Regions from separate parts of the Streptomyces sp. NPDC001407 genome, predicted to be linked through region 1. Evidence: predicted binding sites of a transcription regulator. Region 1 holds the regulator's gene; each other region holds the start of a gene.

What was found. The regulator HrcA, encoded in region 1, represses chaperone genes, less so after heat shock. The targets are predictions, from matches to a motif close to TTNGCACTCNGNNNNNCNGAGTGCNAA.
Positions count from the first base shown of each region.
Region 2: the regulator HrcA is predicted to act here: its motif matches at 2,917-2,943, upstream of groES (co-chaperone GroES).
Region 3: the regulator HrcA is predicted to act here: its motif matches at 4,865-4,891, upstream of groL (chaperonin GroEL).

Region 1 is NZ_JBIAWF010000008.1:73,062-83,117, reverse strand. It holds gene lepA (translation elongation factor 4) at 1-632, shown strand, start outside; gene ACFY1P_RS13905 (AMP-dependent synthetase/ligase) at 872-2,761, shown strand; gene hemW (radical SAM family heme chaperone HemW) at 2,818-4,050, shown strand; gene ACFY1P_RS13895 (Uma2 family endonuclease) at 4,151-4,717, shown strand; gene ACFY1P_RS13890 (DUF3097 domain-containing protein) at 4,714-5,544, opposite strand; gene ACFY1P_RS13885 (MBL fold metallo-hydrolase) at 5,586-6,254, opposite strand; gene hrcA (heat-inducible transcriptional repressor HrcA) at 6,512-7,528, shown strand; gene dnaJ (molecular chaperone DnaJ) at 7,529-8,668, shown strand; gene ACFY1P_RS13870 (nitronate monooxygenase) at 9,069-10,056, shown strand, end outside.
Region 2 is NZ_JBIAWF010000022.1:433-10,488, reverse strand. It holds gene ACFY1P_RS26335 (SDR family oxidoreductase) at 1-625, shown strand, start outside; gene groL (chaperonin GroEL) at 699-2,321, opposite strand; gene groES (co-chaperone GroES) at 2,458-2,766, opposite strand; gene ACFY1P_RS26320 (polysaccharide deacetylase family protein) at 3,095-3,949, opposite strand; gene ACFY1P_RS26315 (methyltransferase domain-containing protein) at 4,056-5,243, shown strand; gene ACFY1P_RS26310 (Uma2 family endonuclease) at 5,273-5,893, shown strand; gene ACFY1P_RS26305 (DUF1876 domain-containing protein) at 5,915-6,190, opposite strand; partial or broken gene ACFY1P_RS26300 (Uma2 family endonuclease) at 6,287-6,592, opposite strand; gene ACFY1P_RS26295 (hypothetical protein) at 6,646-7,275, opposite strand; gene ACFY1P_RS26290 (DUF397 domain-containing protein) at 7,598-7,777, opposite strand; gene ACFY1P_RS26285 (Scr1 family TA system antitoxin-like transcriptional regulator) at 7,774-8,574, opposite strand; gene ACFY1P_RS26280 (hypothetical protein) at 8,679-8,903, shown strand; gene ACFY1P_RS26275 (DUF6247 family protein) at 8,900-9,295, shown strand; gene ACFY1P_RS26270 (hypothetical protein) at 9,396-9,680, shown strand; gene ACFY1P_RS26265 (hypothetical protein) at 9,677-9,925, shown strand; gene ACFY1P_RS26260 (hypothetical protein) at 9,939-10,056, opposite strand, start outside.
Region 3 is NZ_JBIAWF010000025.1:83,526-93,581, forward strand. It holds gene ACFY1P_RS28500 (trehalose-6-phosphate synthase) at 1-608, opposite strand, end outside; gene ACFY1P_RS28505 (glucosyl-3-phosphoglycerate synthase) at 1,094-2,041, opposite strand; SAM riboswitch class I at 2,221-2,363, shown strand; gene thrC (threonine synthase) at 2,381-3,664, shown strand; gene ACFY1P_RS28515 (MoaD/ThiS family protein) at 3,712-3,987, shown strand; gene ACFY1P_RS28520 (cold-shock protein) at 4,425-4,628, shown strand; gene groL (chaperonin GroEL) at 5,085-6,707, shown strand; gene ACFY1P_RS28530 (PTS transporter subunit EIIC) at 6,833-8,254, opposite strand; gene murQ (N-acetylmuramic acid 6-phosphate etherase) at 8,307-9,242, opposite strand; gene ACFY1P_RS28540 (MurR/RpiR family transcriptional regulator) at 9,278-10,056, opposite strand, start outside.

The DNA of each region.
Region 1 (10,056 bases):
TCGCCGAGGTGCACGAGCCGGTCGTCAAGTCCACCATCCTCGCCCCGAACGAGTTCGTCGGCGCGATCATGGAGCTCTGCCAGTCCCGCCGCGGCTCGCTGCTGGGCATGGACTACCTCTCCGAGGACCGCGTCGAGCTGCGCTACACCCTCCCCCTCGCGGAGATCGTCTTCGACTTCTTCGACCAGCTGAAGTCCAAGACCCGCGGCTACGCCTCGCTGGACTACGAGCCCACCGGCGAGCAGCAGGCCAGCCTGGTCAAGGTCGACATCCTGCTGCACGGCGACAAGGTCGACGCGTTCTCCGCGATCACCCACAAGGACAAGGCGTACGCGTACGGCGTGCGGCTCGTCGCCAAGCTGCGCGAGCTCATCCCGCGGCAGAACTTCGAGGTGCCGATCCAGGCCGCCATCGGCTCGCGGGTCATCGCCCGTGAGACGGTCCGCGCGATCCGCAAGGACGTCCTCGCCAAGTGCTACGGCGGCGACATCTCCCGTAAGCGCAAGCTGCTGGAGAAGCAGAAGGAAGGCAAGAAGCGGATGAAGATGGTCGGCAGCGTGGAGGTCCCCCAGGAGGCCTTCATCGCGGTGCTGTCCTCGGACTCCGACGGTGCCGAGAAGGGCAAGAAGTAGCCCGCGGTACCAAGAGCGGCACGCTGTGAGCGCCCGTCCCCGCGTGGGGGCGGGCGCTTCGCGTGCACCGGAAGGCGCAGCTCGAACCGGGTGCGCGCGTCGACCGGCCGTCCGGCCGGTCACAGCTTCGACAAGCCGTCCACAGCCCCTTACGCAAGGGCCGAACGGGCTCTAGTCTGATCACTGCTTGGAAGGTTACTCGCGAGTCACCAGCAACGAATCGGGCCCCGGAGGACGCCGTGACCGAGACACAGGCTTTGATCGAGAACCGTCCGCCCTCCGTGGCGACGATCCTCGTCGAACGCGTAGAGGCGACCCCCGACGCCGAGGCGTACCGCTATCCGGTGCCCTCGCCCTCCGGCAGCCGCCCCGACGCCTGGGCCTCGCTCACCTGGCGGGAGGCCGCCGACCGCGTCTTCGCCATCGCCGCCGGGCTGATCGACCTCGGCGTGCGCCCCGAGGAGCGGGTGGCGCTCGCCGCCTCCACCCGGGTGGAATGGATCCTCGCGGACCTCGGAGTGCTCTGTTCCGGTGCCGCCACCACCACGGTCTACCCCAGCACCAACGCCGAGGAGACCGCCTTCATCCTGGCCGACTCCGAGAGCCGGGTGCTGATCGCCGAGGACGCCGCCCAGCTCGCCAAGGTCCGCGAGCACCGCGCCGACCTGCCCGGACTCGTCCACGTCGTGGTGATCGACGCCGAGGACGCCGCCCCCGCCGAGGGCGAGCCCGAGGGCTTCGTGCTCACCCTCGCCGAGCTGGAGCGGCGCGGCGCCGCCCGCCTGAAGGCCGACCCCGACGCCGTGCGGGACCGGATCAAGGCCCTGCGGGCCGACCAGCTCGCCACCTTGATCTACACCTCCGGCACCACCGGCCGCCCCAAGGGCGTCCGGCTGCTCCACGACTCCTGGGCGTACATGGCGCGTGCCATCCAGGCATCCGGCCTGGTGCGCGCCGACGACGTGCAGTATCTGTGGCTGCCGCTCGCGCACGTCTTCGGCAAGGTGCTCACCGTCAGCCACATCAGCACCGGGCACGTCACCGCCGTGGACGGCCGCGTGGACCGCATAGTGGAGAACCTCGCGGTCGTCCGGCCCACCTATATGGCCGCCGTGCCGCGCATCTTCGAGAAGGTCTACAACGGCGTCGCGGCCAAGGCGCGCGAGGGCGGCGCCGGCAAGTACAAGATCTTCCACTGGGCCGCCGAGGTCTCCCGCGAGTACGCCAAGGTCTCCCAGGACAACTTCCGCCGCACCGGCAGCAGAACGGTCCCCTTCGGGCTCGCCGCCCGGCACAGGATCGCCGACGCGCTCGTCTACACCAAGATCCGCGAGGCGTTCGGCGGGCGGCTGCGCGCCTGCGTCTCCGGCGCGTCCGCGCTCGCCCCCGAGATCGGCTATTTCTTCTCCGGCGCGGGCGTCCACATCCTGGAGGGCTACGGCCTCACGGAGACCAGCGCCGCCAGCTTCGTCAACCCCGGCGAGTCCTACCGCACCGGCACCGTCGGCAAGCCGCTGCCCGGCACCGAGGTCCGGATCGCCGACGACGGCGAGGTCCTGCTGCGCGGCCCCGGCGTCATGGCCGGCTATCACGGACTGCCCGAGAAGACCACCGAGGTCCTGGAGTCCGACGGCTGGTTCCACACCGGCGACATCGGCGAGCTGTCCCCGGACGGCTATCTGCGCATCACCGACCGCAAGAAGGACCTGATCAAGACATCGGGCGGCAAATACGTCGCGCCCGCCGAGGTCGAGGGCCAGTTCAAGGCCGTCTGCCCGTTCGTGTCGAACATCCTGGTGCACGGCGCCGACCGCAACTTCTGCACCGCGCTCATCGCCCTGGACGAGCCCACCCTCATGGTCTGGGCCGCCGAGCACGGCCTGGGCGGCAAGCCGTACGCCGAAGTGGTGGCCGCCAAGGAGACCGAGGAGCTCATCGACGGCTATGTGAAGCGGCTCAACGAGGGCCTCCAGCGCTGGCAGACGATCAAGAAGTTCCGGCTGCTGCCGCGCGACCTCGACGTCGAGCACGGCGAGCTCACCCCGAGCCTCAAGCTCAAGCGGCCCGTCGTGGAGCGGCAGTACAAGGACCTGATCGAGGAGATGTACGCGGGCGCCCGCGAGTCCTGAGCCGGGCGGACGGGCGGAGGTCAAGGGTCCGGCGGCCGATGCCGGACAATGGACCCATGCCTTCCGTACTGCCTGACGGCGAAACCGTGCCCGAGGACGGGGCGCTGCCCCACCACGCCCTGGAGGGCGCCGGGCAGCGGCCGCTCGGCTTCTATCTGCACGTGCCGTACTGCGCGACACGCTGCGGATACTGCGACTTCAACACCTACACCGCGAGCGAGCTGCGCGGCTCCGGCGGAGCCCTGGCCTCCCGCGACAACTACGCCGAGACGCTCGCCCAGGAGATCCGCCTCGCCCGGAAGGTGCTGGGCGACGACCCGCGCCCGGTGGAGACCGTCTTCGTCGGCGGCGGCACGCCCACGCTGCTGCCCGCCGCCGACCTCGTACGGATGCTGGGCGCGATCCGCGACGAGTTCGGGCTCGCGGAGGGCGCGGAGATCACCACCGAGGCCAACCCGGAGTCCGTCGACCCCCGCTATCTCGCGGAGCTCCGCGAAGGCGGCTTCAACCGGATCTCCTTCGGCATGCAGAGCGCCCGCCAGCACGTGCTCAAGATCCTCGACCGCACGCACACCCCGGGCCGCCCGGAGGCATGCGTCGCCGAGGCGCGGGCCGCCGGGTTCGAGCACGTCAACCTCGACCTCATCTACGGCACGCCGGGGGAGTCCGACGACGACTGGCGCGCCTCCCTCGACGCCGCGATCGGCGCGGGCCCCGACCACGTCTCGGCGTACGCGCTGATCGTCGAGGAGGGCACCCAGCTGGCCCGCCGGATCCGGCGCGGCGAGGTCCCCATGACGGACGACGACGTCCACGCCGACCGCTATCTGATCGCCGAGGACCGGCTCACCGCCGCCGGCTTCAGCTGGTACGAGGTCTCCAACTGGGCCACCAGCGAGGCCGGGCGCTGCCGCCACAACGAGCTCTACTGGCGCGGCGCCGACTGGTGGGGCGCGGGCCCCGGCGCGCACTCCCACGTGGGGGGCGTGCGGTGGTGGAACGTCAAGCACCCGGGCGCCTACGCGCAGGCCCTCACCGAGGGCCGCTCCCCGGGCGCGGGCCGCGAGGTCCTGCCGGACGAGGATCGGCGGGTGGAACGCATCCTGCTGGAGCTGCGGCTGCTGGAGGGGTGCCCGCTGGATCTGCTCAACCCCGCGGGGGCGAAGGCAGCGGCGAAGGCGCTGGCGGACGGGCTCCTCCAGGCAGAGCCGTACGAGTCGGGCCGCGCGGTGCTGACGCTGCGGGGGCGGTTGCTGGCGGACGCGGTGGTGCGGGATCTGGTGGACTGATCACTAGTTCGGGTGAACTGACGCGCATACGCTGTGCACCCGCCTACGCTCTCCATAGGCTGCCGCCAAAAGCACGCGGCGGATGTGGAGGGCCACGGAGATGACCGCTGTGGATGAACGAATGATCGCTGTATTCCAGGAGCACCCCGAGCTCTTCGAGGGATACAAGATCGAGCTTCTGCGGGGGGAAATCGTGATGATGGCGGGGCCCGGGTTGGTCCACAACCTGATCGTCCTGGCGGTCCAGGACCAGGTTCCGCGAGATCGTTGGTATCCGCTGCAAACCCAAGACCTTGCCATCCCGGGCGAGAGCAGTGAGCCGGTCCCGGACTTGTTGGTCGTCGAGCAGGGGGCATTCGAGGGTCCTGGACGGCTTGTCCCCGCCTCAGCCGCCACGCTGGTGGTAGAGGTGGTCTCCAAGACCAGCGCTCTCCGCGACTACAAGATCAAGCGTTCCATTTACGCGGCAGGGCAGGTCCCTGCCTACCTGATTGTCGACCCCTTCGCTGCCCAGTGCGTATTGCTCACTGAGCCGGTTGGCGCCGGGGATGAGGCTGACTACGCAGCAACGCGGACCACGAAGTTCGGCGATCCTGTGCCGCTCGTCATGCTGGGCGTCACCTTGGACACATCGGAATTCCGGACCTCGCCCGGCACCGCCCGCTAAGCAGTCGGCACCGTCACAAAATCGATCAACTCCTCCACCCGCCCCAGCAGCGACGGCTCCAGGTCCTTGTAGGACCCCACCGCCCCCAGAATCCGCTGCCAAGCCGCCCCCGTGTTCACCGGCCACCCCAGCGCCCGGCACACCCCCGACTTCCAGTCCTCCCCCCGCGGCACCCGAGGCCACCCCTCAATACCCACCGACGCCGGCTTCACCGCCTCCCACACGTCGATGTACGGATGGCCCACCACCAGGACGTTCGCGTCCGTGACGGAAGCCGCGATCCGGGACTCCTTCGAGCCCGGCACCAAGTGGTCGACCAGCACCCCCAGCCGCGCGTCCGGGCCCGGTGCGAAGGAGCGGACGATGGCGGGGAGGTCGTCGATGCCCTCCAGGTACTCCACCACCACGCCCTCGATCCGCAGGTCGTCGCCCCACACCCGCTCCACGAGCTCCGCGTCGTGGCGCCCCTCGACGTAGATGCGCCCGGCGCGCGCCACGCGCGCCCGCGCCCCCGGGACGGCGATCGAGCCGGAGGCCGTACGGGCCGGGCCCTGCGGCGCGTTCGTGGCCGCCGGGCGTACGAGGGTCACCACGCGCCCCTCCAGCAGGAAGCCGCGCGGCTCCATCGGGAAGACACGGTGCTTGCCGAAGCGGTCCTCCAGGGTGACGGTGAGCCCCTGCGCCGTCTTCTCGCAGCGGATCACCGCCCCGCAGAAGCCGGTGGCGACCTCCTCGACCACGAGATCCGGCTCGGCGGGCACCTCGGGCGCGGGCTGCTGACGCTTCCACGGAGGGGTGAGATCAGGGCCGTATTGTCTGCTGCGCATGCGGGCCATTGTGGATCAAGATCGGGAAGCCGCGCCGCGCCTCACGACACGCTGAACCGCGCCGCCAGCGCGTCACGTTGCTCCCGCACGAACGCCGCGTCCACCACCGCCCCGTGCCCCGGGACGTACACCGCGTCCTCACCCCCCAGCGCCAGCAGCCGGTCCAGCGCCGCCGGCCACTGCCGGGGCAGCGCGTCCGGGCCCGCCTGCGGGTCGCCCGACTCCTCGACCAGGTCACCGCAGAAGACGACCTCCGGCGCCCCGCCCGAAGGGGCCACCAGCACGGCCAGGTCGTGCGCCGTGTGGCCGGGACCCACATTGGCCAGCAGCGCCTGCCGCCCGCCGCCGAGGTCGAGCGTGAGCTCGCCGGAGACCGGATGGCCGGGCCGTACGAGCAGGTCCGCGGCCTCGGCGGCGGCCGCCGGGTCGGCGCCGTGCCGTACGGCGTCCCGCGCCAGCTCCTCCCGCTCGCGCGCGAGGACGTCGGCGAGCCCCACCGCGCCGTACACCCGCGCTTTTGGGAACGCCGCCGTGCCGAAGACGTGGTCGAAGTGGGGATGCGTCAGAGCGATGTGTGTCACGTCACGGCCGAAGAGCTCCCGCGCCTCCCGCCGGACCTCCGCGCCCTCGCGTAGCGTCGCCCCGGTATCGACGAGCAGGACGGCCGACGGGCCCGCGATCACCCCGATCGTGGCGTCCCACACGGGCATTCTGCGACGCGCGACCCCTGGCGCGAGCCGTTCCCAACGGGCTGTCCCCTCATGGCTCTCCATACCCGGACGCTAGCCGGAGCGCGGTACGGTTGCCCGCCCGGCGGGCGTGCGGCGGCGGTGTGTGCGGGCGCACGGCGGGACCGCTCTTGCCCTCGCCGCGGTGCACGGCCGTACACTGGCTGAAGGGATCTGGCACTCGTGACCATGGAGTGCCAGGGAAGGACCCCGTAAGACGGCTGGACTGGAGGTGCGCGGTGCTGAGCGAACGCAGGCTCGAAGTGTTGCGCGCCATCGTCCAGGACTATGTGGGGACCGAGGAGCCCGTCGGCTCCAAGGCCCTCACCGAGCGGCACCGCCTCGGCGTGTCCCCGGCGACCGTGCGCAACGACATGGCCGCCCTGGAGGACGAGGGCTTTATCGCCCAGCCGCACACGAGCGCCGGCCGCATCCCGACCGACAAGGGCTACCGCCTCTTCGTCGACAAGCTCGCGGGCGTCAAGCCCCTGTCGACGCCGGAGCGGCGCGCCATCCACAACTTCCTCGACGGCGCCGTCGACCTCGACGACGTCGTGGGCCGTACGGTGCGGCTGCTCGCGCAGCTGACCCGGCAGGTGGCGGTGGTGCAGTATCCCTCGCTGACCCGCTCGACCGTGCGACACGTGGAGCTGCTCTCGCTGGCCCCCGCACGGGTGATGCTGGTGCTGATCACGGACACCGGCCGGGTCGAGCAGCGCATGGTCGACTGCCCGGCGCCGATCGGCGAGACCTCGCTCGCGGATCTCCGCGCGCGGCTCAACAGCCGGGTCGTCGGCCGCCGGTTCGCGGATGTGCCCCAGCTCGTGCAGGACCTCACCGAGTCCTTCGAGCAGGAGGACCGAGGAACCGTTTCCACGGTCCTCGCGACCCTGCTGGAGACCCTGGTCGAGGAGACCGAGGAGCGGCTGATGATCGGCGGCACCGCCAATCTCACCCGCTTCGGGCACGACTTCCCTCTGACGATCCGGCCGGTGCTGGAGGCGTTGGAGGAGCAGGTGGTGCTGCTCAAGCTGCTCGGCGAGGCCAAGGACTCGGGCATGACCGTGCGAATCGGTCATGAGAATGCTCACGAGGGCCTGAACTCCACATCGGTCGTCGCCGTCGGCTACGGTTCGGGCGACGAGGCAGTCGCCAAACTCGGCGTGGTCGGACCGACCCGCATGGACTACCCCGGAACGATGGGAGCGGTACGCGCAGTGGCACGTTACGTCGGACAGATCCTGGCGGAGTCGTAAGTGGCCACGGACTACTACGCGGTCCTGGGCGTACGGCGTGATGCCTCGCAGGACGAGATCAAGAAGGCATTCCGCCGCCTCGCCCGTGAGCTGCACCCGGATGTGAACCCGGACCCGAAGACCCAGGAGCGGTTCAAGGAGATCAACGCCGCTTACGAGGTGCTCTCGGACCCGCAGAAGAAGCAGGTCTACGACCTCGGTGGCGACCCGCTCTCCGCGAACGGCGGCGGCGGGGGTGGCGCCGGCGGCTTCGGCGCGGGCTTCGGCAACTTCTCCGACATCATGGACGCCTTCTTCGGCCAGGCGTCGCAGCGCGGTCCGCGCTCGCGCACCCGCCGTGGCCAGGACGCCATGATCCGGCTCGAAGTCAGCCTCAGCGAGGCCGCGTTCGGCACGACCAAGGAGATCCAGGTCGACACCGCCGTCGTCTGCACCACGTGCAGCGGCGAGGGCGCGGCCCCCGGCACCTCCGCGCAGACCTGTGACATGTGCCGCGGCCGCGGTGAGGTCTCGCAGGTCACCCGGTCCTTCCTCGGCCAGGTCATGACCTCGCGGCCCTGCCCGCAGTGCCAGGGCTTCGGCACTGTGGTGCCGACCCCGTGCCCGGAGTGCGCCGGCGACGGCCGCGTCCGGTCGCGCCGCACCCTGACGGTCAAGATCCCGGCCGGTGTCGACAACGGCACCCGCATCCAGCTGGCGGGCGAGGGCGAGGTCGGCCCCGGCGGCGGCCCCGCCGGCGACCTCTACGTGGAGATCCACGAGACGGCGCACCCGACCTTCCAGCGGCGCGGCGACGATCTGCACTGCACGGTCACCATCCCGATGACGGCGGCGGCCCTCGGCACGAAGGTGCCGCTGGAGACCCTGGACGGCGTCGAGGAGATCGACATCCGCCCGGGCACGCAGTCCGGCCAGTCGATCCCGCTGCACCAGCGCGGCGTCACGCACCTGCGGGGCGGTGGCCGTGGTGACCTCGTGGTCCACGTCGAGGTGATCACGCCCAACAAGCTCGACCCCCAGCAGGAGGACCTCCTCCGCCAGCTGGCGAAGCTGCGCGGCGAGGAACGCCCGATGGGCGAGTTCAAGCCGGGGCAGCAGGGGTTGTTCTCGCGGTTGAAGGATGCGTTCAACGGTCGGTAGGCGCTGGGCCGGGGGTCCGGGGGTTGTCCCCCGGGCGGGCACAGTAAGCCGGGGCAGCAGGGGTTGTTCTCGCGGTTGAAGGATGCGTTCAACGGGCGATAGGCGGCGCGAACCACGTACGGACGGGCTTGAGGGTGCGGACTGACCGCAACCCTTCAAGCCCGTCCGGCGTTTGAGGGTGCGGACTGACCGCAACCCCTCAAGCCCGTCCGGCGTTTGAGGACGCGGCCGCAGGCCGCTCCCGCCGCAGACGGCAGCTGAGCTCGGCCGGCAGCCCGCCCGCCGGGGCCACCGCGGCACCTGAGCTCAGCCGTTAGCCCGCCCGCCGGGGCCACCCGCGCCACCGACCTCAGCCGACAGCCCGCCCGCCGGGGCGCACCGCGTGTGACACGATGTGGTCATGGCCATCGACACCCGGGGTGACGCCGTGCTGACGGACCTGCTCCGGCACCCCATCGTGCAAGCCCCCATGGCCGGCGGCGCCTCCGGCCCGCCGCTCGCCGCCGCCGTCTGCGAGGCCGGTGGCCTCGGATCGCTGGCGGCGGGCTACAAGACCCCGGCCGCGATGTACGAGGAGATCAAGCAGCTCCGCGCGTGCACGGCCGCACCCTTCGGCGTGAACCTGTTCATGCCGCAGCCCCCCGCCGCCGACCCGGCCGCCGTCGAGGTCTACGCCGAGCAGCTCGCGGGCGAGGCCACCTGGTACGAGACGCCGCTCGGCGACTGGTGCCAGGGCAGCGACGACGCCTACGAGGCGAAGCTCGCGATCCTCCTCGACGACCCCGTCCCGCTGGTCTCCTTCACCTTCGGCTGCCCGTCCGCCGCCGCCCTGGAAGCACTGGCCAAGGCCGGTACGGTCACCGTCGTCACCGTCACCACCGCCGCCGAGGCGCGGGCCGCCGAGCTGGCGGGCGCGGACGCGGTCTGCGTCCAGGGCGTCGAGGCGGGCGGCCACCAGGGCACCCACCGCGACGACCCGCACCTGGACGGCGCGGGCGCGGGCGTCGGCCTGCTGGCGCTGCTGGCCGAGGTCCGCGAGGCCGTACGCATCCCCATGATCGCCGCGGGCGGCCTGATGCGCGGCGCCCAGATAGCCGCCGTGCTCGCCGCGGGCGCGAGCGCCGCGCAGCTGGGCACCGCGTTCCTGGTGTGCCCCGAGTCGGGCGCGCACACCGTGCACAAGCAGGCCCTGACCGACCCGCTGTTCGTCGGCACCGAACTCACCCGCGCCTTCTCCGGCCGCCCGGCCCGGGGCCTGGTGAACCGTTTCATCCGTGAGCACGGCCCGTACGCTCCCGCCGCCTATCCCCAGGTGCACTACCTGACGGCGGGGCTGCGCAAGGCGGCCGCGGCGGCGGGTGACCCGCAGGGCCTCAACCTGTGGGCAG
Region 2 (10,056 bases), on a different contig from region 1:
CGTGGAGGTCGAGGTCCTCCCCGCCGACCTCGCCGAGGACAAGGGCATCGAGGCCGTCGAGGCCCGGCTCCGCGACGCCGCGCGCCCGGTGCATCTGCTGGTCAACAACGCCGGTTTCGGCAACAAGGGCGCGTACCTCGAAGTGCCGATGGCCGACGAGCTGCGGATGCTCAAGGTGCACTGCGAGGCGGTGCTGCGGCTGACCTCGGCGGCGGCCGAGGGGATGCGGGAGCGCCGGCGGGGTGCTGTCATCAACGTCGCGTCGGTGGCCGCCTTCACCCCGCGCGGCACGTACGGCGCGAGCAAGTCGTGGGTGGTGCAGTTCACCCAGGGCGTGGCCCGGGACCTGGCGGGTACGGGCGTGCGGCTGATGGCCCTGTGCCCCGGTTTCGTGCGTACGGAGTTCCACCAGCGGGCCGGGATGGGCACGGAGAACGTCCCCGGCTGGCTGTGGCTGGACGCGGACAAGCTGGTCGCGGCGGCGCTGCGGGACCTCGCGCACGGCAAGACCCTCTCCGTGCCGGACCCGCGCTACAAGGCGCTCACGGGTCTGATGCGGCTGGCGCCGCGCGGCGCCGTGAGCCGGGCGTCGTCCACGACGGGCCGCAGGTACGGCCCCAAGTGACCGGCCGGCAACGGCCGCGGCCCGGCACCCCTGGGAAGGGGTGCCGGGCCGCGGCCGTGCGATGCGCGTGGCGTCAGTGCGAGTGACCGTGGCCGTGACCGGCCTCGGGCTCCTCGTCGGCCGGCTTCTCGACGACCAGGGTCTCGGTCGTGAGCAGCAGCGACGCGATGGACGCGGCGTTCTCCAGCGCGGAGCGGGTGACCTTGACCGGGTCGATGACGCCGGCCTTCACCAGGTCGCCGTACTCGCCCGTCGCGGCGTTGAAGCCCTGGCCCTTGTCGAGCTCGGCGACCTTGGAGGTGATGACGTAGCCCTCGAGGCCGGCGTTCTCGGCGATCCAGCGCAGCGGCTCGACGGCGGCGCGGCGGACCACGGCGACACCGGTGGCCTCGTCGCCCTCCTTGCCGAGGTTGCCCTCGAGCACCTTGACGGCGTGGACCAGAGCGGAGCCACCACCGGAGACGATGCCCTCCTCGACCGCGGCGCGGGTCGCGGAGATGGCGTCCTCCAGACGGTGCTTCTTCTCCTTGAGCTCGACCTCGGTGGCCGCGCCCACGCGGATGACGCAGACGCCACCGGCGAGCTTGGCGAGGCGCTCCTGGAGCTTCTCGCGGTCCCAGTCGGAGTCCGTGGCCTCGATCTCGGCCTTGATCTGGTTGACGCGGCCGAGGACGTCCTCGGAGCTGCCGCCACCGTCGACGATGGTGGTGTCGTCCTTGGTGACGGTCACGCGGCGGGCGGTGCCCAGCACGTCCAGACCGGCCTGGTCGAGCTTGAGGCCGACCTCCTCGGCGATGACGGTGGCACCGGTGAGGGTGGCCATGTCGCCGAGCATCGCCTTGCGGCGGTCACCGAAGCCGGGCGCCTTGACGGCGACGGCGTTGAAGGTGCCACGGATCTTGTTGACGACGAGGGTGGAGAGCGCCTCGCCCTCGACGTCCTCGGCGATGATCAGCAGCGGCTTGCTGGCGCCGGCCTGGATGACCTTCTCCAGCAGCGGCAGCAGGTCCTGGATCGAGGAGATCTTGCCCTGGTGGATCAGGATGTACGGGTCGTCGAGGACGGCCTCCATGCGCTCCTGGTCGCTGACCATGTAGGGCGAGAGGTAGCCCTTGTCGAAGGCCATGCCCTCGGTGAAGTCCAGCTCCAGGCCGAAGGTGTTGGACTCCTCGACGGTGATGACACCGTCCTTGCCGACCTTGTCCATCGCCTCGGCGATGAGCTCGCCGACCTGCTTGTCCTGCGCGGAGAGCGCGGCCACGGCGGCGATGTCGGACTTGTCGTCGATCGGACGGGCGGTCGCGAGGAGCTCCTCGGAGACGGCCTTGACCGCGGCGTCGATGCCCTTCTTCAGGGAGGCCGGGGAAGCACCGGCGGCGACGTTGCGCAGACCCTCGCGGACCAGCGCCTGGGCCAGGACGGTCGCGGTGGTGGTGCCGTCACCCGCGATGTCGTTGGTCTTGGTCGCCACCTCCTTGACGAGCTGGGCGCCAAGGTTCTCGTAGGGGTCGTCGAGCTCGACCTCGCGGGCGATGGTGACACCGTCGTTGGTGATCGTCGGGGCACCGAACTTCTTGTCGATGACGACGTTGCGGCCCTTGGGGCCGATCGTCACCTTGACCGTGTCGGCCAGCTTGTTGACGCCGCGCTCGAGGGCGCGACGGGCGTCCTCGTCGAACTTCAGGATCTTCGCCATGGTTGCTTCAAGTCCTCTCGTTGCGATCCTCGGCCACGCGTCAGTGACCGGCTATCGCTTCAAACGAACTGCGCCCCGGGCGCCCGGCCGGTGAAGAGCGGGAGCACGGGGCGCAGATCAAAAAACTTCGGGTGAATTACTTCTCGACGATCGCGAGGACGTCGCGGGCCGAGAGGACGAGGTACTCGTCGCCGTTGTACTTCACCTCGGTGCCGCCGTACTTGCTGTAGAGCACGACGTCGCCGACGGTCACGTCGAGCGGAAGACGGTTGCCGTCCTCGAAGCGACCCGGACCCACGGCCAGGACGACGCCCTCCTGGGGCTTCTCCTTCGCGGTGTCCGGGATGACCAGGCCAGAGGCCGTGGTCTGCTCGGCGTCGAGCGGCTGGACCACGATGCGGTCCTCGAGCGGCTTGATGGCAACCTTGGAGCTGGCGGTCGTCACGATCCGACCTCCCCCTTCGGAGATCTCACGGGGTTAACTGTCTGAGGTGGCGACCAGGTCGGATCCGTCGTCGCGGGTGCCGGATCTGCCCGTCGCTGTGTTTGGCACTCCCGGGTGGAGAGTGCCAACGGAAGCGAGACTATGACGCGGTTAGCACTCGGTCAAGCGGAGTGCCAATTCGCCTGCGGCGCGCGCCGTGGCGTGGGGGTGGATCTTCCCCTGGGCCGTCGGCCGTAATCGTCACCCGCACCACCGCTTCGCGGCGGTTGTCCTCAATCGCCGGACGGGCTCGATACGCCGCAGTCAGCGACGGAGCCGCGCCCCTCACTCAGACGTAGTCCTCCAGGCGGGCCACCGTGTAGCCCTGCTTCTGGATGCTGCGCAGCATGTTCGTCACCATCTTGGTCATCGAGGTGCCCTTGAGTTCCTGCGGACCGCGGAAGTGCGCGAGGACGATGTCGCCGGGGCGCAGCTTGTCGCCCTCGGCGTAGCGCATGTCGTTGATCTGCATCGTCGCCTCCCACAGCACGACCGCCTTCACCCCGCAGCTGCCGGCCGCCGTGAGTGTCGCGTCGTTGTAATTGCCGTACGGCGGGCGGAACAGCGGCGGCTTGACCCCGGTCCGCTTCTCCAGCCGGTCCTGCTGCCCGCATATCTCGTGCCGCTGCGCGTCGGGCGAGAGGGTGCGCAGGTTGGGGTGGGAGAGGGTGTGGTTCTCGATGGTGTTCGGGTGGCCGGCATCGCCCCGCAGCTGCTCGAAGTAGCCGTAGCCGCGGCCCGCGCGGGCGATGTCGTCCGTCAGGAACATCGTGAAGGGCAGCTTCAGGTCCTTCGTCATCTTCACGAACTCCGGGTCCTTCTCCGCCCCGTCGTCGAAGGTCAGGAAGACGACCTTGTCCTTGGTGTCCACCCGCCGCACGACCTTGGGCTTCTCCCCCGGCTTCATCCCGTCCGTCACCTTCGCCGCGGGCGGCGCGGGCGGCGCCGCGAGGGGCGCGTCCAGCCCCCAGCGGCGGTACGCGCCGGTGTCGGTGGAGGGCGAGGCCGAGGGCGCTTCCGTACGACCGGTGGCCGACGGCGCGGGCTTCCCCGGGCCGGACGACGATCCGGAACACCCGGAGACGAGTCCGGCGAGCAGCAGGGCGATGGCGGCGACCCGGGGGCCGGATATGGAGGAGCTCACCCTTCCGATTCTTGTTCACTCGTTCGAGTGAAGCGAGGCGGGTGGGCCCTGCCGCTCCCCGGAGCCCGATTACGGAAAGGAGCGGGGCTGGGGAAAGAATGAAACCGTGCCCGCACCGAACCAGCCGACCGAAGCCTTCGCCGCTCTCCTCACCGACGAAGGGCGGCGCCTCCTGGACGAGCTCCGCGATTACGACCCCGCCCAGGAGCTGGCCACCGCCACCCGGCTGCGCCGCGAGCACCCGGCCGAGCTGGTCTCCGCGGCGATCGGGCAGGCGCGGCTGCGGCAGCGGGCCGTCGCGAAGTTCGGGGCGGAGGACGCGTACCGCATGTTCTTCACGCCCAACGGCGTCGAGCAGTCGACGCGCCGGACCGTGGCGGAGTACCGCGCCGCCCGCTTCGCCGCGCTCGGCGTCCGCTCCGTGGCCGACCTCTGCTGCGGCATCGGCGGCGACGCGCTCGCGCTGGCCCGCGCGGGCGTACGGGTCCTCGCCGTCGACCGTGACCCGCTGACCTGCGCGGTCGCGGTCGCCAACGCGGAGGCGCTCGGCCTGGCCGACCTCATCGAGGTGCGCTGCGCGGACGTCACGGAGATCGACACCGCCGCGTACGACGCCGTCTTCGTCGACCCCGCGCGCCGGGGCGGACGCGGCCGGATCTTCGACCCGGAGGCGTACTCACCCCCGCTGTCCTGGGCCGTCCGGGCCGCCCTCTCCGCCCCGCGCGCCGCGCTGAAGATCGCGCCCGGCATCCCGCACGAGGCGATCCCCGACGAGGCGGAGGCCGAGTGGATCTCGGACGGGGGCGACGTCAAGGAAGCGGTGCTGTGGTTCGGCACGGCGCCCGGCACCCACCGCTCGACGCTGCTCCCCTCGGGCGCGACCCTCACCGGCCGCGGCCTGGCCGACCCCGCGGTCCGCCCGGTCGGCCGCTACCTCTACGAACCGGACGGCGCCGTCATCCGCGCCCACCTCGTCGCCGAGGTCGCGGAAGACCTCGCCGGCGGCCTGATCGACGAGACGATCGCCTACGTGACGAGCGACGAACTCCGCCCGACGCCGTACGCGACGCCCTACGAGATCACCGACGTGCTCCCCTTCAACCTCAAGCACCTCAAAAAGCTGGTGCGCGAACGGGAGATCGGCGTCGCGGTCATCAAGAAGCGGGGCTCGGCGGTGGAGCCGGAGGAACTGCGCAAGAAGCTGAAACTCGAAGGGGTGAACTCCTGTGTGATCGTACTTACGCGCGTGGCGGGGGCTCCGACAATGCTGCTGGGGCACCCGGTCCAGGCGTAGCCTGGCAACAGCGACAAGGGAGGACAGCGATGACCGCCGATCCCGTCACCGAACCGGTGAAGAAGCCGCAGGACCCCATCGATCTGTTGATCGCGGTCGAGAAGGCATTCGATGTGCCTGTCCGGCCCGAGTGCATCGAGGGGATGGTGGTCGTGCCACCGCAGCCGGACGATAACCACAACGACAGTGCGGCAGAGCTTTACTTCCAATTGCGCTCAGCGGGCATTCGGCAAGCGGGATACGGCAATGGCTTCCGGCTCGGCTTGAAAGGCGAGCGCACCCGCTCGTTGCTCATCCCCGATTTCTACGTGAAGCGACGCAAGCCCACCGAGGTGGACGAGGCCTACCGCCGGGCTCACCGGGGCTGGTACCCCATCGACCTGCTCGCCCTCGTCGGCGAAGTCACCTCGACCAACCATGAGTCGGACACGGGCCCCAAGTACCGCAGCTACGCCGCCGGCGGAGTGCCGGTCTATGTCGTCGTTCACCGCCAGACGAACCGGGTGTACGTGCACTCCGAGCCCGTACCCGACGTGGACAACCCCGCTCTCAGCCACTACCGGACGACCACGACCACCGAGATCGGCGGCAAGGTCCACCTCCCGGACCCCTACCCCGCGTTGGACACCGCGTTCCTGCTGGAAAGCTGAGGCTCAAGCCCCGGCGCGGGATCACTCGTCGCTGATGCCGTGCACGCGTTCGCGGGTGTGGGCCTGGATGTCCTTGATCGTGATGTCCAGCAGCTGGCTGGACAGGTGGTGCAGAGCGCGGGAGGCCGCCAGTTCGTCGCCGATCGCCGGGACGTTCTCGTCGGCGGGGTGGCAGTGCGCGGTGCCGTCGCCGACCATCGGGCCCGGGGCCCTGCCCGTGAGGCGGGCCTCGGCGGTGACCACGTGGTCGTGTTCCTTGATGCTGACCTCGACAGTCCAGACCTTGTTGCCGCTCACGGGTGGACCTCCTTGCGCGCGCCGGTGCGGTCCCACCACGCTGACACGCGGGTGCGGGGCGCGCACGGGGCCATGGGCCGAACGGGACTTCGCGGTTCAGTGGGTGTAGTCCTTGAGCTCCTCTGTCGCCAAGGTGATGCCGACCGGGTCGGGGAGCGTGACGGTCTCGCCGTACGGATGCGACTTCCGGCTGAGGTACTTCCCGTTCATGGGCTCGCTGTAGACGGTCACCATGCACTCGTCGCGGTCGACGAGGAGGTACACCGGGATGCCGACGGCGGCATAGCCGTCGCGCTTCTCCTTCCGGTCACGGCGATCGGTGTCCGAGTCATGTGAAGTCACCTCGACAGTCATCAGAACACCATCGGGATCGGCCCACTCTCCTTGTCCAGCGAGGAGCCGTATGACCGCGTCGGCGGGCGCCAACTCCACCCTTTCCGGTGGCATCTTGTCGGTCAGGCGCGTACGGGCCATGCCGCGCGCGAAGTGCACCACCGGGGGCAGCCCCGCCGTGAGTTCGCGTACGAGGTCCTTCGGCGACGCGCCTCTCGCCAGCCACTCCGTGGCCAGTTCCTCCAGCTCGCGGCAGTCGCCGCCGACAGCGTCATCCGGGGGTCGGTGCGGCCCAGGGACGCGAGCGCGTCGTACGCCTCCGAGCGCGCCGGTGGCTCGTGGCGCGCCTCCGGGACGACGTCTCCCCTCAGGAACGCCTCCCACCACGCGTCGCCCCGCGCCGTGCGCGAGAAGTACGTCCGCGTCACCCAGTGCATGCTGCCGCCGTCACCCTTGCGGTGCTCCTTCACCATCCGCAGGTGACCCGCCTCCGCGAGGCGGCGGATGGCCGTACGGCACGCGGCCTGGCCGTACGCGGGGATGTTCGCCGCCAGAGTCTTCGCGTCCATGGCCGCACCCTCGGGCAAGCGGTCGACAAACGCGGCGATCAGGGCCTCGCGGGCGGGCAGATGTGCGAAGTCGCCCGCGCGGCGGGGCTCCTGTTCGGGAGCGCTCCGCTTGCCGTAGCCGGGAGTGGCTTGCGGGTGCACGTGCGTGGGGCGCGCGGCGCCACTAGAGTTGGCGTAAGCCATGAGATCAGCCTTGGTGATCTTGTGGGTCAGACCCCGGTTCGGTGCTGCTAACACCTGCCGGGGTCGCTTTGTCGCTGCGAACGCTAGAGCGTGGCGACGAGCCGTCGCAACCCGACCACTGGAAGTTAACTCGTGTGGTGTGCGCGGGGGTTGGAGAGAGGGTGGGTGGGCGGGTGATACCCGCCGTCCATTCCTTTAAGACAGGGCTCGGGGTCCGGACCCCGGATCCCGGAGCTCAAGTCTCGGCCGGGGGGTGAGGCGGCTTTTTCTCCCCTCCCCGCCCCTTCCCGAAACCGGGGGCCGACCCCTGGGCCCCCGGAGCTCAAGTGGTCGCCGCGTACGCGACGAATTCGGCCCAGGCGGTTGCCGGGGTGACCAGCTGGGGCCCGGGTATTCGCTTCGAGTCCCGGACGTGGACGACGTGCGGGCGGGCGGCGACCTCTACGCATTCGCTTTCCGTGTCGCTGTAGCTGGACTTCAGCCACAGCATCGCATCACTCATAGCTCCTCCATCAACTTCCTGATGTAGCACGCAGATTCCTTGGGGCTGAGAGCCAACCGACCGATCAACGCATGGCGTTTGACCGCGATGTTGATTTTTTCGGCTTCCGCATACAGCAAGGCCACCGTCTGACCTTCCTCGAAGCCGAGTCGATCATGTTCGGCCGTCTCCAGCAAGACAAGCGGCCCGTTGAGTCCGACGTGAGCACCGCCGGCAGGCAGGACCTGAACGGTCACGTTGCGCTGCTCCCCCACGTCCAGGAGGCGCTGAAGCTGGCGCTTGTGAGCATCCATGCTGCCGACGGGGTAGCGCACGGCCACCTCACCGATGACGAACTCGAAGGACGTACCCAGCCTCTCCAGCAACTTCTGGCGAGCCAGCCGAGCCACGATTCGGTCCTCGATCGTCTTGTCGTCCACCGGCGGCCAGGTACCTTCGAGCAGCGCACGCGCCGTCTCCTCGGTCTGGAGCAGTCCGGGGATGAGCTGCGGCTGAAAGGAGCTGATGGCGATCGCCTCGGCCTCGTACAGCATGAAGTCGTGCGTCAACCTGTCGGACTTCTCCGGCCCCAGATAGGCGTGCGACGCCAGCAGCAGGCCGTTCGCTCCGCACATTTCGTCGGCCACCTGAAGCAGGCGCAGCGTGGGCCGACGCCTCCCCTGCTCCATCGATTTGACGGTCTCGGCGCCGTAGTTGGCCTCCTTGGCCAAGTCCTCCCGGGACACCCCTGCCAGAGCCCGCCAGAGCTTCATCTGGTTACCGCAATAGCGCCAGTTGATCGGCGGCAGAGAACTCATACCCGTCAACGCGCCCGCCCTTCCCAGTGCCTGAACGGTACGCGCGACGCACGTCCCGCAATCGTCACTTACGAGGCTAGCCACGCCCCGTAACCCTAGGTAGCGTGAACAGAGAAATTCCGCCGCGTGGGGCATACGTCATCGACAGCAGGACCGGAGCGGTCGGCCAAGTCATCGGCCACACACGTGACTTCGCCTTCGTGCGGCTACGCCAGCCCGGAGGGGGCCAGGAGTGGAGCTGCCCCGCTGCCTCCGCTCAGACCACGACGCTCCGCGCCTACCTGCGCGCGCAGGTGTCGGAGATCAACAACCGCCGGAGGCTTGTATGACCACCGGCCCGACGGACGGCCACGAGGCGACGGATGGGCCTGACACCCCGCTGATCCCGCAGCCTGCCAACACTCCGGAAGACCTGCGGGCTGCCGTTGCCAAGGTCATGCCCTCTTCGCTGACGACCTTCGACACCGAGCGCGCTGAAGCTCTGAGAGAAGCGCGCAGCACGGGTAACGCAGGGCCGATGCGCCGGCTCGTCGGCCAGTGGGCGGTGTATGTCGCCATCGCGCGGCACCCGCAGCGTGCGGCAAGATTTCACCACCTCGAAGCCACGGCCGAACGGGCCGATACCGACGCGGAAGCCTGGGCGGCGGCCTCCGAGCTCGGCTGCATCCTCGACCAGGCGTTCGCCGAGGCCGGGCTCCTTCGCGGGCCAGCCGACGAGTGAGCGGCCGCGGCAACCTGCGTCATTCACCACACCCCGCACCCCACAGCGGGCATAGTCGGAAGCGGCCACCCCGAAGCATCGGAGACCGCAGGGAGCAGGCATGGCGAAGACGTTCACGACAACGATCGGCGGCCGGGCCGTGGAGCTGCCCGGAACCATCCACGCCATCCGCGAGGCACTGCCCGCGCAGCAGCGCGAGGAGTTCGCGCACGAGGCCGAGCAGGCCGGCGCGGACGAGATCTCCGGCGTGCTGGCCCGGTGGGCCCTGCGGACGCCGCAGGCACACGACCCGGACGAAGAGGCGCTGGTCGCACGCCTGAAGGCCGGGGACTTCTCCGGTGTCCACTTCGACGACGAGTCGGACGAGTACAGGAGCGCTGGTTGACGTATCGCATCGCCTACACCGACGACGCCGCGGCCGGACGCCGGAGCTTCACCGCCGAACGGCGCAAACTCTTCGAGAACGGGATGGCTTCCCTGGCCCAGGACCCCTACGGCTGCGGTTCCAGCACCGTCCGGGGCGACCGCGACCGGCGCGACGCGACCATCGGCGGCATCGCCTTCATCACCTACCTGGTCAGCATGTCCGTGGTGACCGTGACCGTCGTCAAGCTCGTACCCCTGCCGTAGCGGTCCCGGACACTCACGCCAGATCCGTCAGATCCTCCGCATAGAACGTCGTCAGCGGCTGCGGGCCTATGTACTGCTGGCAATTGCACTGGCCCCGCTCATAGCTCGTCGGCTTCTTCTCCGCGTCCCAG
Region 3 (10,056 bases), on a different contig from region 1:
TCAGCGACGTCGTCCGGCAGTACGCGGTAGTAGTCGGGCGGGGCCCAGGGGGTGTGCGAGAAGTGGCCGATCCGCAGGTCCGGGCGGCGCTCCCGGAGCAGGCCCGGCACCAGTGCCAGGTGGTAGTCCTGCACGAGCACGGCCGCGCCCTGCGCGGCCTCCTCGGCGAGCGCGTCCGCGAAGGCCGCGTTGTACGCCTCGTACGCCGCCCACTGCCGTCGGAAGTCCGCGTCGAAGACGGGGGCCAGGGGCGTCTCGTAGAGCATGTGGTGGACGAACCACAGCACGGAATTGGCGATGCCGTTGTAGGCGGCGGTGAAAGTGTCCGGGGCGACGTCCAGCATGCGCACCCGGTGGCCGCCGGTGTCCTCGGCGTCGAGCCTGCGGCCCGCGCGCCGCGCCGCCTCGCGGTCGCCCTCGCTCATGGCCGCGCACACCCATACGGCGCCGGCGTCGCGGTCTATGGCGCTGAGCCCCGAGACGAGACCGCCACCGCCTCGGCCGGCCGTCAGCTCGCCGTCGACCAGCTTGTACGAGACCGGGCCGCGGTTGGAGGCGACGACGATCTGGGCGGCGTGCGTGTGCGGTTGCATGTGCTCAACGACCATGTGGCCAGCCTTGCCTGACTGCCGGCCGTTCAAACGTTTGTCCTTGGCGGGGGTGGGTGCGGGTCGGCTGCGCCTGCGGCGGGCTTTGTTCCCCTACCCCGCCCCTTCCCGCAGCGTCTGTTGCGCGGCTCCGCCGCGGCCGGGGCTCCGCCCCGGACCCGTGCCTGGGTGCGGCCGGGATTGTTTCCCCAGTCCCGCCCCTTCCCGGCTGCATCTAATTTGCGGCTCCGCCGCGTGGGGGGCGCTGCCCCAGACCCCGGGCTGCGGGTCCGCTGCCTCCCCCAGCTGCCTCCCCCGGACGGAGTCTGGGGGAGGCAGCTGGGGGAGTTTGAGGACACCGCGCGGAGCGCGGTCAGGGGGGGCGGGGTCTCCCCGGTTTCGGGAAGGGGCGGGGCTGGGGAACAAAGCGCCGCAGGCGCCCCCACGCGGCGGAGCCGCAGATCGGACGCAGCCGGGAAGGGGCGGGGCTGGGGCACAAGAACCCGCTACGCGGCGTCGCGGCTCGCGTATTCCGGGATTTCTCGCATCGGGGGGCGTTCCTCCGTGTCCACCGCGTACGTCCGAGGGACGAATCCCTCGGACGTACGCTCGAACTGGGTCAAAGACGGCCGCACCAAATGGCCGCGAGCCAGCCGCAGCTGCGCCGTGCGGTAGATCGCGGCGGCCATCCGGCCCAGCGCGCGGCCGTCCTGGTGGCGGTGGACGCGGACGCCCACGTCGACCTGGGCCAGCGCGTCCAGGCCGACCGTGTGGAGCGCGTCGACCAGGAGGCCGAGTTCCACGCCGTAGCCCACGGGGAACGGCAGGCTCTCCAGGAGCGAGCGGCGGGCCGCGTACTCGCCGCCCAGGGGCTGGACGAAGCCCGCCAGCTGCGGCCAGTGCAGATTGAGCAGCGGGCGGGCCACCAGCTCGGTCACCCGGCCGCCCTGCCCGGCCACCTCGCCGAGCGGGCGGTCGTACATCGCCTTCACGAACTGCACGCCGGGTTCGGTCAGCAGCGGGCCGACGATGCCGGAGACGAAGTCCGCGGAGAAGTCGCGCAGATCGGCGTCGACGAAGCAGACGACGTCACCGCGCGTCACCAGCAGCGACCGCCACAGCACCTCGCCCTTGCCGGGCAGGGCGGGCAGCCGCGGCAGCACCGAGTCGCGGTGCACCACGCGCGCGCCGGCCGCGGCGGCGACCTCGGCCGTGCGGTCGGTGGAGCCGGAGTCGAGCACCACCAGCTCGTCCACCAGCGGCATCGCGTCCGTCATCAGCTCGCGCCGGATCGTGGCGACGATGTCGCCGACGGTCGCCTCCTCGTCCAGCGCGGGCAGCACCACGCTGACCGTGGTGCCCTTCTCCCGTTTGGCCGCGAGCAGCTGGTCGAGCGGACGGTCTCCGACGGACCAGGACCGCCGGTCCAGCCAGCGCTCCACCTCTTCCAGCACGTGAACGACTCCTCTGGTTCTGCGATGTGGTTCTGTGACGTGGTTCTGTGACGCATCTCGCGGTACGGACGGCTGTCTCGGGCCTCCGTGCCTTCGGTTACAGTCTGAACAACGCGGAACGCCGTCGTATGTCGGGGTCGCCGCGCGCACAAACGCCTGGGCAGTGCCCAGTGCCATACCGCTCATCCAGAGGGGCAGAGGGACACGGCCCGTTGAAGCCCCGGCAACCCTCCCGCCGGTCTTGCGCGTAAGCAGCGAGGCTCCCGGTGGGGAAGGTGCCAATTCCGTCTCGTGGCGAGGTTCGCCGCGAGGAAGATGAGGAGAAAGGGCCTCGCCTCCATGGCTGTGCAGTCTGTCGAAAGCTCAACCACTTCTGTCGCGCTCGGTCCCGCCGTCGCCCTCTCGTGCCGTGAGTGCGGCGAGCGGTTCGACCTCGGTCCCATCTTCGCCTGCGCCGCCTGTTTCGGCCCGCTCGAAGTCGCGTACGACCTCCCCACCGGGGACCCCGAGGCCCTGCGCCGCCGCATCGAGTCCGGTCCCGACAACATCTGGCGCTACGCCCCGTTGCTGCCCGTCCCCGCCGACGTCGCGGACCGGCCCAGCCTCAACCCCGGCTTCACCAAGCTCGTCAAGGCCGACAACCTCGCCCGCGAGCTGGGCTTCACCGGCGGGCTGTACGTCAAGGACGACTCCGGCAACCCCACGCACTCCTTCAAGGACCGCGTCGTCGCCATCGCGGTCGAGGCGGCGCGCGCCTTCGGCTTCACCACGCTCTCCTGCTCCTCGACCGGCAACCTCGCCGGCGCGGTCGGTGCCGCCGCGGCCCGCGCGGGCTTCAAGTCCTGCGTCTTCATCCCGCACGACCTGGAGGCGGGCAAGGTCGTCATGGCCGCGGTCTACGGCGGCGACCTCGTCGGCATCGAGGGCACCTACGACGACGTGAACCGCTTCTGCTCCGAGCTGATCGGCGACCCGATCGGCGAGGGCTGGGGCTTCGTCAACGTCAACCTCCGCCCGTACTACGGCGAGGGCTCCAAGACGCTCGCCTACGAGATCTGTGAGCAGCTGGGCTGGCGGCTGCCGGACCAGATCGTGGTGCCCATCGCCTCCGGCTCCCAGCTCACGAAGATCGACAAGGGGCTGAAGGAGCTGATCGCGCTGGGCCTGGTCGAGGACCGGCCGTACAAGATCTTCGGTGCCCAGGCGGCGGGCTGCTCGCCGGTCTCCCGCGCGTTCAAGGACGGCCACGACGTGGTGCGGCCGGTGAAGCCGGACACGATCGCGAAGTCCCTCGCCATCGGCAACCCCGCGGACGGGCCGTACGTGCTCGACATCGCCCGGCGGACGGGCGGCGCCGTGGAGGACGTGGACGACGCGGAGATCGTCGACGCGATCCGGCTGCTGGCCCGGACGGAGGGGATCTTCGCCGAGACCGCGGGCGGGGTGACGGTGGGCGTCACCCGCAAGCTCGTCGAGCGCGGGGTGCTCGACCCCGCGCTGACGACGGTCGTGCTCAACACCGGGGACGGGCTCAAGACGCTGGACGCCGTGGCGGCCGGGCCGTCCGCGACCATCCGGCCGTCCCTGGAGGCGTTCCGCGCCGCCGGGCTCGCCACCGGCTGACGTCCGTACCCGACCATTCACCGGAAGACCGGAAAGGCAGGACCCCCATGAGCATCTCCGTGCGCATCCCCACCATCCTCCGCACCTACACCGGAGGTGTCGCCGAAGTCCCCGCCGAGGGCGCGACGCTCGCCGAGGTGATCGGCGATCTGGAGAAGAACCACCCCGGCATCGCCGCCCGCGTCCTCGACGACGCGGGGAAGCTGCGCCGGTTCGTGAACGTCTACGTCAACGACGACGATGTGCGGTTCGAGCAGGGACTTCTGACGCCCACGCCGGACGGCTCCGGCGTCTCGATCATCCCCGCCGTCGCCGGAGGCTGAGCTTTACGCAGGCTCCTTGCGAAAGACCCCCGGAATCGCCCCGGCCACGAAGTGGACGGGGCGATTCCGTCTGTTGAGCGCGATACAGTTGGGGCGATCCCCCTCCGGCGTCAGTGCCGAACGCATATGAGAACCCGTCAAGTTGTGCGCGAACTGTGTGCGCGAATTGTCGGGTTGCTTGCGCTATGCCCGGCCCGACTTGCCCTGGATCCACCGGAGTTCGCCGTATTTCGGCAATCGGCCGCGCCGGGAATTCTCGTCCGAGTGACCTGTTGCAGACGGCATCCGTGCAGATACATTCAGCCGCGGTCGACGCGTTCCGGCGCACGCCACTGGGATTCCTCCTGCCACCGGCTGGGGAGAGTTCCAGGGGTGAGGTCTGACCCGGGTCCGCGAAGTGCGGTCCTGCGCAAGGGCCAGTAATAGGGGAGTTAGGCATGGCTCAGGGCACCGTCAAGTGGTTCAACGCGGAGAAGGGGTACGGCTTCATCGCGGTCGACGGTGGTGCGGATGTATTCGTCCACTACAGCGCGATCCAGATGGACGGCTACCGCACCCTCGAGGAGGGTCAGCGAGTGGAGTTCGAGATCTCGCAGGGCCAGAAGGGGCCGCAGGCGGACATGGTCAAGCTCGCCGTCTGATCTCGGCGCATCGACCACCGGCTCACTCAGCTCGCCGAGGGGCCCGTACCCGCGCACCGGGGTACGGGCCCTTCGTGTGCCCTCGCGCGTGTACGTGTACGTGTACGCGTGCGCGTTCCGTGTGTACCCGGTCGCGTTCTCTCCGTAGGGGTGCCGTTCGGTAGAGGCGCTTGCGCCCCCAGCTAACGCTGGGAGGTGCCCCCGGTGCCACTTACGGTGCGCTCGCCGACGGATCGCTTGCACTCTGGTGGGTCGAGTGCTAATCATTGGCGTTAGCACTCTCCCCGTGAGAGTGACAGATTTGGACCGTCGGTGAGGTCCATCAGCCGGGTGGGGCAAGGAACCATCAGGCCGGTGAGCCGTCCGTCGCGGGCGCCAGCGCGGTCCGGAGAAATCCTTCCCCCATAGCCTGAACGGCATGGGGGGACCCCCGACGTCCCGGGAGGACCACTTCACATGGCCAAGATCATCGCGTTCGACGAGGAGGCACGGCGCGGTCTCGAGCGCGGGATGAACCAGCTCGCCGACGCCGTCAAGGTCACCCTCGGCCCCAAGGGCCGCAACGTCGTCCTCGAGAAGAAGTGGGGCGCCCCCACGATCACCAACGATGGTGTTTCCATCGCCAAGGAGATCGAGCTCGAGGACCCGTACGAGAAGATCGGCGCCGAGCTGGTCAAGGAGGTCGCGAAGAAGACGGACGACGTTGCCGGTGACGGCACGACGACCGCGACCGTCCTGGCCCAGGCGCTGGTCCGCGAGGGCCTGCGCAACGTCGCCGCCGGCGCCAACCCGATGGCCCTCAAGCGCGGCATCGAGAAGGCCGTCGAGGCCGTCTCCGGTGCGCTGCTCGAGCAGGCCAAGGACGTGGAGACCAAGGAGCAGATCGCCTCCACCGCCTCCATCTCCGCCGCCGACACCCAGATCGGCGAGCTCATCGCCGAGGCGATGGACAAGGTCGGCAAGGAAGGCGTCATCACCGTCGAGGAGTCCCAGACCTTCGGTCTGGAGCTGGAGCTCACCGAGGGTATGCGCTTCGACAAGGGCTACATCTCGGCGTACTTCGCCACCGACATGGAGCGTATGGAGGCGTCCCTGGACGACCCGTACATCCTGATCGTCAACTCGAAGATCGGCTCGGTCAAGGACCTGCTGCCGCTCCTCGAGAAGGTCATGCAGTCCGGCAAGCCGCTGCTGATCATCGCCGAGGACGTCGAGGGCGAGGCCCTGTCGACCCTGGTCGTCAACAAGATCCGTGGCACCTTCAAGTCCGTCGCCGTCAAGGCCCCGGGCTTCGGTGACCGCCGCAAGGCCATGCTCGGCGACATCGCCATCCTCACCGGTGGCACCGTCATCTCCGAGGAGGTCGGCCTCAAGCTGGAGAACGCCGGTCTCGACCTGCTCGGCCGCGCCCGCAAGGTCGTCATCACCAAGGACGAGACGACCATCGTCGACGGTGCCGGTGACAGCGACCAGGTCCAGGGCCGCGTCAACCAGATCCGCGCCGAGATCGAGAACAGCGACTCGGACTACGACCGCGAGAAGCTCCAGGAGCGCCTCGCGAAGCTGGCCGGCGGCGTGGCCGTCATCAAGGCCGGTGCCGCGACCGAGGTCGAGCTCAAGGAGCGCAAGCACCGCATCGAGGACGCCGTGCGCAACGCGAAGGCGGCCGTCGAGGAGGGCATCGTCGCCGGTGGTGGCGTGGCCCTGCTCCAGGCCTCCGCGGTCTTCGAGAAGCTCGAGCTCGAGGGTGACGAGGCCACCGGCGCCAACGCCGTGCGCCTGGCCCTGGAGGCCCCGCTCAAGCAGATCGCCGTCAACGGTGGTCTCGAGGGTGGCGTCGTCGTGGAGAAGGTCCGCAACCTCACGGTCGGCCACGGCCTGAACGCCGCGACCGGCGAGTACGTCGACATGATCGCCGAGGGCATCATCGACCCGGCGAAGGTCACGCGCTCCGCCCTGCAGAACGCCGCGTCCATCGCCGCGCTGTTCCTGACCACCGAGGCCGTCATCGCCGACAAGCCGGAGAAGGCCGCCGCGGCCGCTCCGGGCGGCATGCCGGGCGGTGACATGGACTTCTGAGCTGAATCCTCCCGACGCGCCCCTCGCAGTGTTCGGCCGTAGCCGGCCTCACACGCTTCGGGACGCTGCACCGGACTCCGTCCGGTGATCGGGAGCAGCTCGAGTCTTCCGAGGGCGGTACCCCATCACCGGGGTGCCGCCCTCGGCGCGTTCAGCTCCCTGAGCGACTCCCGGCCGAAGCCGAAGAAGTACGTCGCCGCGAAGCCCGTCACGTACCCCACCAGCAGCCCCAGCGCGTAGACCGCCGCCGTCCTCCCGAGGCCGTGGTTGCCCTTCAGCAGGGGGAAGAGGGCCAGGCCGGACGGGCCGATGGCCGTGGCGCCGACCTTGACGCCCAGCTGGTTCAGCAGGCCCACGAAGCCGCCGCCGAACGCGCCGCCCACGCACGCCGTGACGAACGGCCGCCCCAGCGGCAGCGAGACGCCGTAGATCAGCGGCTCCCCGATGCCCAGCAGGCCCGCCGGGAGCGCGGAGCGGATCGTGCCGCGCACCGACAGATTGCGCCGGAGCCGGACGTAGACCGCGAGGGCCGCCCCCACCTGGCCCGCGCCCGCCATCGCCAGGATCGGCAGCAGGACCGAATAGCCCTCCTGCTGGATCAGTGTCGTGTGGATGGGGATCAGCGCCTGGTGCAGGCCCAGCATCACCAGCGGCAGGAACAGCCCGCCCAGGACGAAGCCCGCGCCCGCGCCGCCGTGGGCCAGCAGCCAGTCGGCCCACCGCCCGATGCCCGCGGCGACCTTCCCGGCCGCGTACATCAGCCCGTACAGCGTGACCAGGCCCGTCACCAGCACCGTCAGCGTCGGGGTGACGAGGACGTCCAGGGCCTGCGGCACCCGCCTGCGGCACCACTTCTCGACGCGGGTCGCCAGCAGCGCCGCGGCCAGCGCGCCGAGCACCCCGCCCTGGCCCGGCTCCAGCCGCTCCCCGAAGGCGCTGACCCGGCCGACGCCCCCGTAGACCGTGATCGCCGCGACCGCGCCGCCCAGCACCGGGGTGCCGCCGAACTCCTTCGCCGTGTTGTAGCCGACGAACACCGCGATCAGCGACATGAAGCCCGAGGCCACCGCGGTCAGCGCGGGCGAGAGGCCGGGCAGCCGGTGCAGATTGGCCAGCAGCCCGCCGAGCCCGGCGACGATGCCGCAGCCGATCAGCGCCGGGATCAGCGGCACGAAGACGGCCGCGATCCGGCGCAGGAAGAGCTTGCCGGGGGTGGCGTTGCGCTCGGCGCGCTCGGCGCGGATCGCCGCGCCCCGCTGGGCGAGGGCCTCGGCGGTGACCGGCGCGGCCGCGCAGAGCCGCGCCAGCTCGGGCGCCACCCGGGCGACGGCTCCCGGGCCCAGCACGACCTGGCGGACCCGCCCGTCCTCGACCACGCCGAGCACGGCCGGCAGCGCCCGCAGCGCCTCGCCCCGGACGAGGGCGGGGTCGTGGAGCTCCAGCCGCAGCCGGGTCATGCAGTTCTCGACGGAGGCGATGTTCCCGGCGCCGCCCAGGAGCGGGAGCAGCGCGGCGGCGATGGCGGCGGGGCTGTCGGCTGGGGCCATGGGTGAAGTCCCTTGCTCCGGGGACGCTCGTAACGGGATTCTCTCCCGCCGGTCAGCCCCCGGCGACCGCACGCAGGGCCGCGCGCAGGTGCCCGGCCGACTCCTGGAGCAGGCGCGCCGCCGTGGGGCCGTCGACCCCGCCGAGCACGACGAGGATCGCGTTCTTCACCTCGCCGCCGGTCTCCGCCAGCGCCGCCTCCGTCTCCGCGTCGGACGCGCCGGTGGCCAGGGCGACGATGTGCCGGGAGCGGGCGCGCAGCTTGTCGTTGGAGGCGCGCACGTCGACCATGAGGTTTCCGTAGGTCTTGCCGAGCCGGATCATGGTGATGGTCGAGAGCATGTTGAGGACGAGCTTCTGCGCGGTGCCCGCCTTCAACCGGGTCGATCCGGTGAGGAGTTCGGGCCCCACGACGACCTCGATGGCGTGCTCGGCGGCCGCGCCGAGCGGCGAGCCGGCGTTGCAGGACAGCCCGACCGTGAGCGCGCCCGCCGCGCGGGCGTGCTCGACGGCGCCCAGCGCGTAGGGGGTGCGGCCGGACGCGGAGACGCCCACGACCGTGTCGGCCGGGCCGATCCCGATCGCCGTCAGGTCCCCGGCGGCCAGCTCCCGGCTGTCCTCGGCCCCTTCCACCGCGGTGACCAGCGCGGGCGTGCCGCCCGCGATCAGGCCGACGACCTGCGCGGGGTCGGTGTTGAAGGTCGGCGGGCACTCGCTGGCGTCCAGCACCCCGAGCCGGCCGGCCGTGCCCGCGCCCGCGTAGACGAGCCGCCCGCCACCGGCCATCCGGGCCGCGATCGCGTCGATGGCGGCCGCTATGCCGGGGAGCCGGGCCGCGACGGCGGTGGCGACGGTGGCGTCCTCACCGTTCATGATCTTCGCGATGTCGAGCGTGGGCAGCCGGTCGATGTCCGCGAGCTCGGGGCGGAACGCCTCGGTGGTGAGCGCGGCGAGTTCGGCGCGGAGCGCCGCGTGTGCGGGCGATTCCATGGGTGCGGCGCCTTTCCGTGTGCCGGAACGGGGGCTCAGCGGCGGGGGTCGTGGCGGTGGGCGAGGGCTTCGTAGGAGGCGGACAGGGCGGGTGCCGCCCGCTCGTACGTCCGCTGGGCGACGCCGATGAACAGGCAGTCCACCACGAGCAGTTGGCTGGTGCGGCTCGACATCGCGGCCGGGCGCAGCTCGCTCTCCCGCGCGGTGGAGGTGGTGAGGACGTGGTCGGCGTACTGCGCGATCTCCCCGTCCGGGCGGCCGGTGATCGCGATCGTCGTCGCGCCGTGCTCGAAGGCGACCCGCAGCGGCTCGATCACATCGGTGGTCCGGCCCGAATGGGTGATGGCGATGGCGACGTCACCGGCCCGCAGCTGCACGGCGTTGGTGACGGCCAGGTGGGGGTCGGCGGGCGCGTGCGCGATCAGGCCGATGCGCAGCAGCTTCTGCACCAGGTCCTGGCCGACGAGGTTGGAGGCGCCGATGCCGTAGACGTCGATGCGCCGGGCGGTGGCCAGCGCGCCGACCGCCGGCTCCAGCTGCGCGGTGTCCAGCCCGGCGGCGGTGTCGGCCAGGCACTGCGCCTCCTCGTGGGCGAGCTTGGCGACCACCTCGGCCAGCGGGTCGTCCACCGCGATGTCGGCCGTGACCGCCGGGGCCCGGCCCGCCGCCTGCTCGGCCGCGAGCGCGGCGAGGGCCAGGCGCAGGTCGCGGTAGCCGGGGTAGCCCAGGATGCGCGCGGTGCGGACGACGGTGGCCTCGCTGGTGCCGGTGCGCTCCGCGAGGCCGGTGACCGTGAGCGCCGCCGAGCCCGCCG